Regions from separate parts of the Allobosea sp. 2RAB26 genome, predicted to be linked through region 2. Evidence: predicted binding sites of a transcription regulator. Region 2 holds the regulator's gene; each other region holds the start of a gene.
What was found. The regulator PhoB, encoded in region 2, activates phosphate uptake and scavenging genes when phosphate is short. The targets are predictions, from matches to a motif close to TGTCATNNANCTGTCAT.
Positions count from the first base shown of each region.

Region 1: the regulator PhoB is predicted to act here: its motif matches at 2,040-2,056, upstream of ugpB (sn-glycerol-3-phosphate ABC transporter substrate-binding protein UgpB).
Region 3: the regulator PhoB is predicted to act here: its motif matches at 1,704-1,720, upstream of AB4118_RS08845 (DUF47 domain-containing protein).

Region 1 covers NZ_JBFRGS010000006.1:522,578-525,847, reverse strand. Annotated here, with positions in the region: gene ugpA (sn-glycerol-3-phosphate ABC transporter permease UgpA) at 1-573, opposite strand, end outside; gene ugpB (sn-glycerol-3-phosphate ABC transporter substrate-binding protein UgpB) at 635-1,936, opposite strand; gene AB4118_RS15015 (fumarylacetoacetate hydrolase family protein) at 2,165-3,270, shown strand, end outside.
Region 2 covers NZ_JBFRGS010000007.1:330,400-333,669, reverse strand. Annotated here, with positions in the region: gene AB4118_RS16680 (TIGR03862 family flavoprotein) at 1-965, opposite strand, end outside; gene AB4118_RS16675 (YnfA family protein) at 1,040-1,360, shown strand; gene phoB (phosphate regulon transcriptional regulator PhoB) at 1,480-2,178, opposite strand; gene phoU (phosphate signaling complex protein PhoU) at 2,212-2,931, opposite strand; gene pstB (phosphate ABC transporter ATP-binding protein PstB) at 2,980-3,270, opposite strand, start outside.
Region 3 covers NZ_JBFRGS010000004.1:176,966-180,235, reverse strand. Annotated here, with positions in the region: gene AB4118_RS08855 (methyl-accepting chemotaxis protein) at 1-1,407, shown strand, start outside; tRNA gene AB4118_RS08850 (tRNA-Ile) at 1,529-1,604, shown strand; gene AB4118_RS08845 (DUF47 domain-containing protein) at 1,734-2,378, shown strand; partial or broken gene AB4118_RS08840 (inorganic phosphate transporter) at 2,391-3,270, shown strand, end outside.

The sequences.
Region 1 (3,270 bases), on a different contig from region 2:
CGCCGCCTCGATCACGCTCTTGGGGATCGATTGCAGCCCGGCGAGGAAGAACAGGAAATTATAGCTGATCTGCTTCCAGGTCGCGGCGAGGATGACCAGCGTCATGGCGTCATTGCCGTTGAGCCGGGGATTCCAGGCGATGCCGAGGTTCTGCAGTCCACGCGCGAGCATGCCGAGCGAGGGATCGAACATGAAGATCCAGAGCACGCCGGCAATGGCGGGAGCCACGGCATAGGGCCAGATCAGCAGGGTCTTGTAGATCTCCGCGCCGCGGATCTGGCGGTCGGCCATGACGGCAAAGAGCAGCGCGATCGAGAGCGAGAACACGCAGACAAAGGTCGAGAAGATCGCGGTGTTGCGCAGCGCCTTGAAGTAACCCGGATCGGAAAAGAGGCTCTGGTAGTTTTCGAACCAGACGAACTGGGTCGACGTCCCGAAGGCGTCTTCCAGCAGGAAGGACTGCCAGACCGCCTGGCTTGCGGGCCAATAGAAGAACACGACCGTGATCGCGAGCTGCGGCAGGAGCAGCAGGAGCGGGATCGTCAGGCTCCGGAAATAGGCGTTCTTCTGCATGCAGCCCGTGAAGCAAGAGAAAAGCCGGGGCGGAATGCCCCGGCTCTGGATCGTAGCCGGTTCAGCGCGAGGCGGTCCGTTCGAACTGACGCAGTGCCTGATTGCCACGCTCGACGGCGGCGTCAAGCGCAGCCTTCGGTGTCTTCTGGCCGTTCAGCGCCGCTTCGAGCTCTTCCGACCAGATGTCGCGGATCTGGACCAGGCCGCCGAAGCGCAGGCCGCGCGAATTCTCGGTCGGCTCCTTGTTGTTGAGTTCCAGCAGCGGCGTCTCGAGATAGGGCTTGTCCTTGTAGAAGCCCGAGTCCTTGACCTTGGCATAGGCGGCCTTGGTGATCGGCAGATAACCGGACTCGGTGTGCAGCTTCACCTGGCGGTCGACATCGGACAGGAAGGTGAAGAACTTGGCGACGCCCTTGTATTCGTCAGCCTTCTTGCCGCCCATCACCCACAGCGAAGCGCCGCCGATGATCGAGTTCTGCGGTGCCCCGGCCGCTTCCGGATAGTACGGCATCGCGGCGTTGGCCCAGTCGAACTTGGCATTGGCCTTGACGTTGCCGAAGAAGCCCGACGAGGTCAGCATGATCGGGCATTCGCCCGAGGTGAAGCGGCCTTCACCGTTATTGGTGCGGCCGGAGTAATCGTAGGTCTTGTCCTTCTGCAGCTCGACCAGGTTGGTCCAGTGCTTCAGGAAGAGCGGGCTGTTGAAGTTGAGGACGGTGTCGAAACCATCGAGACCATTCGCCTTGGTCGCGATCGGGATGTTGTGCCAGGCACCGAACTGCTCGATATTGGCCCAGGTCGCCCAGGCATTGGTGAAGCCGCACTTGTCATATCCGGCGGCCTTCAGCTTCTTCCCGGCCTCGAAGACTTCTGGCCAGGTCTTCGGCGGGGCGTCCGGGTTCAGGCCCGCCTTCTTGAAGGCGTCCTTGTTGTACCACATCACCATGCTCGACGAGTTGAACGGCATGGAGAGCATGTCGCCCTTGGCGGTCGAGTAGTAGCCGGTGATCGCCGGCAAATAAGCCTTGGGATCGAAAGGCTCGCCGGCTTCCTTCATCAGTTCGTGCACGGGCTTCACCGCGCCCTTGGCCGACATCATCGTGCCGGTGCCGACTTCGAAGACCTGCAGGATGTGCGGCGCGGTTCCGGCGCGGAAGGCGGCGACGCCGGCATTCAGCGTGTCGGGATAGGAGCCCTTATAGGCCGGAACGACCTTGTATTCCTTCTGGGAGGCGTTGAATTCCTCGGCCAGCTTTACGACAACGTCGTTATTGGCGCCGGTCAGCGCATGCCACCACTGGATCTCTGTCTGCGCGACGGCCGGAGCCGCACCGGCCAGCGTCAACACCGCGGCCGAAATCATCAAGCGCGATCTGGATGTCATCTATCTCTCCCTTATGCCCCGCTCGTGCGGGCGGCTCTTGTCGTTGGTGCGCAAGCTAGCATGAAGAACAGGTGACGTTTCAATGACAATCGCACGACATGTGCGCCATGTCTGATCCGCGTCCCTGCACTCTTGCACATTGGCTGCGAAGCGGCTGTTCTCGCCTGCGACTTTCAACGTGACAATTCCACCAACGGACGATCGATCATGCCCGAGCTTGCCCTGACGCCACGGAACACTTTGCCGGCGGACGCCGCAGCCGCCGCGCTCGCTGGCCGGGTCTGGCGCCCGGACGTCGCCGGTCCCGCGGTCGTTGTTCTGCGCGGTGATGAACTTGTGGATATCACCGCTGCCTTCGCCACGATGCGCGATCTCTGCGAGACGGCCGATCCCGCAGCCGCCCTGCGCGCCGCCAAGGGCCAGCCCATCGGGACGCTCGCCGACATCCTTGCAAACACGCCGCCTTCGCGTCGCGATGCGACGAAGCCCTGGCTGCTCGCACCGCTCGACCTGCAGGCGGTCAAGGCCGCCGGAGTGACCTTCGCGGTTTCGATGCTGGAGCGCGTGATCGAGGAGAAGGCGCGGGGCAACCCGGCCGCCGCCGCCACGATCCGCGAGGAGATCGGCAAGCTCATCGGTGACGATCTCTCGAAGCTGAAGCCCGGCTCGCCCGAGGCGATGCATCTCAAGGACGTGCTGATCAAGCAGGGAGCCTGGAGCCAGTATCTCGAGGTCGGTATCGGGCCGGATGCCGAGATCTTCACCAAGGCGCCGCCGATGTCGGCCGTCGGCACCGGTGTCGATGCCGGCCTGCACCCGGCCTCGACCTGGAACAATCCCGAGCCGGAGATCGTGCTGATCGTCGCCTCGACCGGCGCCATCGTCGGAGCAACGCTCGGCAATGACGTCAATCTGCGCGACGTCGAGGGCCGTTCGGCGCTGCTGCTCGGCAAGGCCAAGGACAACAATGCAGCGGCAGCGGTCGGTCCCTTCATCCGCTTCTTCGACGCCGGCTTCTCGCTCGACCATGTCCGCAGGACAACCGTGACGCTGACGGTCGAGGGCGAGGACGGCTTCAGGCTCGAAGGCTCGTCCTCGATCGCAAAGATCAGCCGCGACCCGGCTGATCTTGCTGCGCAGATGCTCAATCGCAACCATCAGTATCCCGATGGCGCGGCGCTCTATCTCGGCACCATGTTTGCTCCGATCAAGGATCGCGACACGCCGGGCGGCGGCTTCACCCACAAATATGGGGACATCGTCACGATTGCCGCGCCGGAACTGGGAGCGCTCGTCAATTGCATGCGCCGCAC
Region 2 (3,270 bases):
AGCCTCTCCGCGTCTTCGGGGAGTGGCCCCTTCGCCGCTTCGCGCAGCAGCGCAATCGCGGATGGAGCAAGACCTGCAGCCTTGCGCAGATGATTGCTCATCGTCACGCCCTTGCGACGATGCGCGAGGCGCTGGACCAGCAGCGCCGCCTCGTGATCGGGCCGCAGATCGATGGTGATGACCGCCCTGCCCTCGCGCAGGATCGTCTCGCGGATCGGGGCAGAGAGTGCATAGACCGCGCCGCCTTCCAGACCCGTCGCATCGATCATCGCCTCGCCGGGCACGGATTGGCCGCCGAAGCTCAGGACGATGCGTTTCAACGGTACTCCGGCAAAACGCTCTCGCATGGTCTGGGACCAATCGACCGTGAAGCCGCCATTGGCCGGGCGCAGCGGCGCAATCGCAATTCCGCGCGCCGCCAGCAAGGGCGCCCAGCCACCATCCGAACCCAGCCGTGGCCAGCTCGCGCCGCCGAGCGCGAGCAGCGTCGCGTCGGGCCGCACCTCGACCTCGGCGCCATCGCGGTGCCGTAACGTCAGAGCTCCCGCCGCGCTCCAGCCGGTCCAGCGATGACCAGGCGCGAAGCTGACACCGAGGCCCTCGAGCCGGCGCAGCCATGCCCGCAGCAAGGGCGAGGCCTTCATGGCGCGCGGGAAGACGCGGCCGCTGCTGCCGACGAACGTGTCCTGCCCGAGCGCATCGGCCCAGTCGCGCAGGGATTGTGGCGGGAAGGCGCGAATGGCCGGCTCCAGCCAGGCTTGCGCATCGCGATAGCGGGGCAGGAAGCCGTCGAGCGATTCGGAATGGGTGAGGTTCAATCCGCCGCGCCCGGCCAGCAGGAATTTGCGGGCCGGAGAGGGCATGCGATCGTAGATCGTGACGGTGTCCCCGGCTGCCGCGAGGCGCTCGGCCGCGATCAGCCCGGAGGGCCCTGCTCCAATGATGGCGACGTGATGTGTGGGCATCGGTCCGGCTTGCCGTCAGCGCGCCCTGCGGTCAAGGGTAATCCCGCCCCGAAGGCCATCGACAGGGACGAACCATGCCGACCATCGCCGCTTATCTCGGCGCAGCCATTCTCGAAATCGCCGGCTGTTTCGCGTTCTGGGGCTGGCTCCGGCTCGGCAAGCCGGTCTGGTGGCTCGTACCCGGACTGTTTTCGCTCGCCCTGTTCGCCGGGCTGTTGACGCTGGCGGAGAGCGAAGCCGCCGGACGGGCCTATGCCGCCTATGGCGGCGTCTACATCGTCAGTTCGCTCGTCTGGCTCTGGGCCGTGGAAGGCTTTCGCCCCGACCGCTGGGACATTATCGGTGGGCTGATCTGCCTCGCCGGCGCGGCGATCATCATCGCAGGGCCGCGCTAGGGTATCGGCCCGAAAGGTGGATTGCGGTTTTCGGGAAGGCCGATGCAACCATAGACGGTTAGATCGTCGGGCGGATTCGATATCCGGCCCGATGATCCAAGTCCCCGATGATCCAAGTCTCAGCTCCGCGCAAAGGTCTCGTCGAAGGCATAGCCGGCACCGCGCACGGTCCGCAGCGGGTCCTTGGCGTTGTCAGGAGTGATCGCCTTGCGCAGCCGGCCGACATGGACGTCGACGGTGCGCTCGTCGATATAGACGTCGCGGCCCCAGACCGCGTCGAGCAGCTGGGCCCGGGAATAGACCCGCCCCGGCGCCTGCATCAGGAATTCGAGCAGGCGGAACTCGGTCGGGCCGAGATGCAGCTCGCTGCCTGAGCGGCGGACACGGCGGGTGGTGCGGTCGAGTTCGAGATCGCCGGCGGCCAACAGGCCGGCGACATGACCCGGCTTGGCGCGGCGTAGCAACGCCTGGATGCGGGCGATCAGCTCGGGCAGCGAGAACGGCTTGACGACATAGTCGTCGGCCCCGGTGGCGAGGCCGCGCACACGCTCGGTTTCCTCGCCGCGGGCGGTGAGCATGATGATCGGCACCCGCTCGGTATCGCGACGGGTCCGCAGCCTCCGGCAGAGCTCGATGCCGGAAAGGCCCGGCAGCATCCAGTCGAGCAGCACGAGGTCCGGCGTATGATCGCGCAGATGCAGCTCGGCATCGTCGCCACGCGCGACGCTGTCGACCTCGAAGCCCTCGGCTTCGAGATTGTAGCGCAGCAACAGGGTCAGCGGCTCTTCGTCCTCAACGATCAGGATGCGTGCAGGCATGTCTCACTCGGTCCCAAAGGTGTCGGGCGCCGGTCACTCACCGGTGGCGGCGTCCAGAAGGATATTGGTCGTGTCGAGCTTCGGGCGGGCTGCGTCCAAGGCTTCGCCCGTGACGAGATAGTGGATCGTCTCGGCGATGTTGGTGGTGTGGTCGCCGATGCGCTCGACATTCTTGGCGCAGAACAGGAGATGCGTGCAGAAGGTGATGTTGCGCGGGTCTTCCATCATATAGGTGAGCAGCTCGCGGAAGAGCGAGGTATAGAGCGCGTCGATCTCATCGTCGCGGCGCCAGACCTCCATGGCCTTCTGCTCGTTGCTGACGGCGTAAGCGTCGAGCACGTCCTTGAGCTGGGCCTGAACCAGGCGGCTCATATGCTCGAGGCCGACGACCGCGCGCGACGGCGGCTGGAACTGGCCGGAGATGGCGACCGCGCGCTTGGCGATATTCTTGGCGAGATCGCCGACACGCTCGATATCGGCGGCGATGCGGATGGCGGAGATCAGCTCGCGCAGGTCGTTGGCGAGCGGCTGGCGCCGGGCGATGGTGAGCACCGCCTTCTCCTCTACCTCGCGCTGCAGATTGTCGAGGCGCTGGTCGGCGCTGATGACCTTCTGTGCCAGCCCGGTGTCGCGGCGCACCAGGGCGACTGTCGAATCGCCGAGCATGCGCTCCGACATGCCCCCCATCTCGGCCAGGCTGCGGCGGATCCCCTCGAGATCGGCATCATATGAGCGGACGATGTGATCAGTCATCGCGGCGTATCCTTTGTCGGCAAAGCAGTTGGAAGGCTGGGCGCCGGTTCAGCCGAAGCGGCCGGTGACGTAGTCCTGCGTCTGCTTCTTGTGCGGGTTCATGAAAATGGTGTTGGTGGCGTCGAATTCGATCACCTCACCGAGATACATGAAGGCGGTGTACTGCGAGATGCGCGCCGCCTGCTGCATGTTGTGGGTGACGATGACGATGGTGAAGTCGGTCTTGAGCTGCTCGAGCAGGTCCTCGATCTTGCCGGTCGAGATCGGATCGAGCGCCGAGGTCGGCTCGTCGAACAGGATGACTTCCGGCTTCTGGGCAATGGTCCGCGCAATGCAGAG
Region 3 (3,270 bases), on a different contig from region 2:
TCGACCGGCAACCTGATCGAGGACAGCAAGTGGTGGCTCGGCGCAATCGGCCTCGGCTCGCTGCTCGTCGCGCTGGCGCTCTCGCTCTTCTATGTCCGCCCGATGATCGTCGGCCGTCTCAACAAGCTGTGGACGGCGACACGGGCCATTGCCGATGGGCAGCTGGACGCAACCGTCGAGACCAAGGGCAATGACGAGATCTCGGACATTGCGCGCAGCGTGCTGCTGTTCCGCGACAATGCCTTGGCGCTGCGAGCCGCCGAAGCTGCGAAGATCGAGGACGAGGCCCTGGCGCAGCAGCGCCGTCGTGAGATGATGCAGGAGCTGGGGGAAGCCTTCGGCCAGGTGGTCGAGGCCGCGGCCGCCGGCGACTTCAGCCGCCGCGTCTCGGCAAGCTTCGCCGATGCGGAGCTCAACGCGCTTGCGGGTTCCGTCAATGCCCTGCTCGAAACCGTCCAGGCTGGGCTCTCGGAAACCTGCGAAGTGCTGGCCGAACTGTCGGCTGGCCAGCTCTCGACCCGGGTCGAGGGCAGCTATCACGGCGCTTTCGCCGAGCTCAAGGACGGCGCCAACGGCCTCGCCGAAGAGTTCGAAAGCACGCTCGCGCGTCTTTCGGATACGGTTTCGGCCGTGCGCAGTGCGACCAGCGAGATTCTCGACGGGGTCACCGACCTCGCCGAGCGTACGACGGAAGAAAGCAACGCTGTCTCGATGGCGACCAATCAGCTCGGCGCCTTCGCGGGCACCGTGAAGAAGACGGCCGACGAGGCCTCGCAGGCCATGGGCATGGCCGAGAGCGCCGAGCAGCGTGCCCAGCAGGGCGAAAAGGTTGTCGCCTCGGCGCTGGACGCGATGCGCCGCATCCGCGCGTCGTCGGACAAGATCTCGGAAGTCATCTCGATGATCGACGAGATCGCCTTCCAGACCAACCTGCTGGCGCTCAATGCGGCAGTGGAGGCGGCGCGCGCCGGCGACAGCGGTCGCGGTTTCGCGGTGGTCGCGGCCGAGGTGCGCAGTCTCGCCAAGCGTTCGGCGGATGCCTCGAATGACGTCAAGCGCCTGGTCGAGGCCGCGCATGGCGATGTCGCAGTCGGTGTCGGCCTCGTCGAGGAGACCTCGGCGATGTTCGAGAGCATTGTGTCCTCGGTCAACGATCTCTCCGGACTGATGAACGGCATCTCGCAAACGGCGCGGAGCCAGGCAAGCGACGTTTCCGCCATCAACAACGAGATCGACGGCATCGGCACGATGGCGCATCAGAATGCTGCGCTGGTCGAGGAGACGAACGCCGCGCTCGCGCTGACGGATGAGCAGACCCGCGCGCTGACCGAGCATATCGGGCGCTTCCAGTTCCGCGAGGGGCACGTCGCCGGGCACGGCGGGACGTCGGTCGCCCGGGCGGCCTGAGCGCTGCCCCCTTCATCCACCCTGGCAACGGCCCCGCTCGCGAGACGCAGTGGGGCCGTTTCCGTTTTCGGGCCGTGCTGGGGTCTTGCGGGACAGAAGGCGAGGGTGTTAGGCGAAGAGTGGGCCGGTAGCTCAACGGTTAGAGCTCGCTGCTCATAACAGCGCCGGTGCCGGTTCGAATCCGGCCCGGCCCACCATTTCCCTCTCAATCACCTAGCGACGGCCGCCCTCGGGATTAGGCCCCGTGCGATCGCGCATGCCGCTTTACAGCGATATACCAACCGCCTATCGCGATTGTGACGGATCGATGACATAACGAGGCGCCGATGCTCGGCTGGTTTCAGAAGCTCCTGCCCAAGGAGCCCAAGTTCTTCGACCTGTTCGAGAGCCATTCCAGGACATTGGTAGCAGGTGCCGCGGCCCTGAACGGCCTGCTCAGGGGCGAAACCCCGGTGGAGGCAGGTTGCACCGAGGTGCTTTTCCAGGAAAATCGCGCTGACGAGATCGCCGCGGAGGTGATGCTGGAAGTCGGCCGCACCTTCATCACGCCCTTCGACCGTGGCGATATCGAGGAGCTGATCGGTTCGATGGACGATGCCATCGACCAGATGCAGAAGACCGTAAAGGCGATCACGCTGTTCGAGGTTACGAGCTTCGAGCCCTGCATGAAGGAACTCGGGGCGGTCATCGTCCAGGCGTCCGAGCGCGTCGTCGTGCTGCTGCCGATGCTGCGCGACATCAAGAAACATGCGATTTCGATCGGCGCACTCGCCAAGGATATCCGGGCCATCGAGGAGCGATCCGACGAACTGCACGACCAGGGCCTGAAGGCGTTGTTCAAGGCGCACCAGACCTCGGACACGATGGGTTTCATCGTCGGCGCAGAGATCTACGATCATCTCGAGAAGGTGGTGGACCGTTTCGAGGATGTCGCCAAGCGCGTCAGCCGTATCGTCCTCGAACATCTCTAGGCGGTTGACCCGGTGGATTTCTCAAGCGTCGCCTTTGCCCTGGTCTTCCTGATCGCTGTCGCGCTTCTGTTCGATTTCCTGAACGGACTTCACGATGCGGCCAATTCGATCGCGACCATCGTCTCGACCAGGGTTCTGGCGCCGCGCTGGGCGGTGTTCTGGGCTGCCTTCTTCAATTTCATCGCGTTCCTGTTCTTCGGCCTGCATGTCGCCGAGACCGTCGGGTCCGGCATTGTCCAGACCGCCATCGTCGATGACCGTGTCATCTTCGGTGCCCTGACCGGCGCCATCGTCTGGAATGTCGTCACGTGGATTGCAGGCATTCCGTCGAGTTCGTCGCATGCACTGATCGGCGGACTGGTCGGGCCGGGCTGAGCAAGGCTGGCTTCTCGTCGATCGTCTGGTGGGGGCTCGGCAAGACCTTCGTCGCGATTTTCATGTCTCCGGCCATCGGCTTCGCCCTGGCGCTGGTCCTCGTCCTGATCGTCTCCTGGGTGTTCCTGCGCGTGGCCCCTATCAAGGTCGACAGCACCTTCCGGCTGCTGCAGTTCGTTTCGGCTTCGCTCTACTCGCTCGGACACGGGGCGAATGATGCGCAGAAGACGATGGGCATCATTGCGGTGCTGCTGTTCTCGCATGGCATGATGGGCGAGACGTTCTCGGTGCCGTTCTGGGTCGTCATCTCCTGCCAGGCGGCCATGGCATTCGGCACGCTCTGTGGAGGTTGGCGGATCGTTCACACCATGGGCTCGAAGATCACCCGGCTTTCACCCCAGCAAGGTTTCTGCGCGGAGACGGGTGGCGCGATCACGCTGTTCATGGCGACCTATCTCGGCATCCCCGTCTCGACGACGCATACGATCACAGGCGCGATCATCGGTGTCGGCGCCGC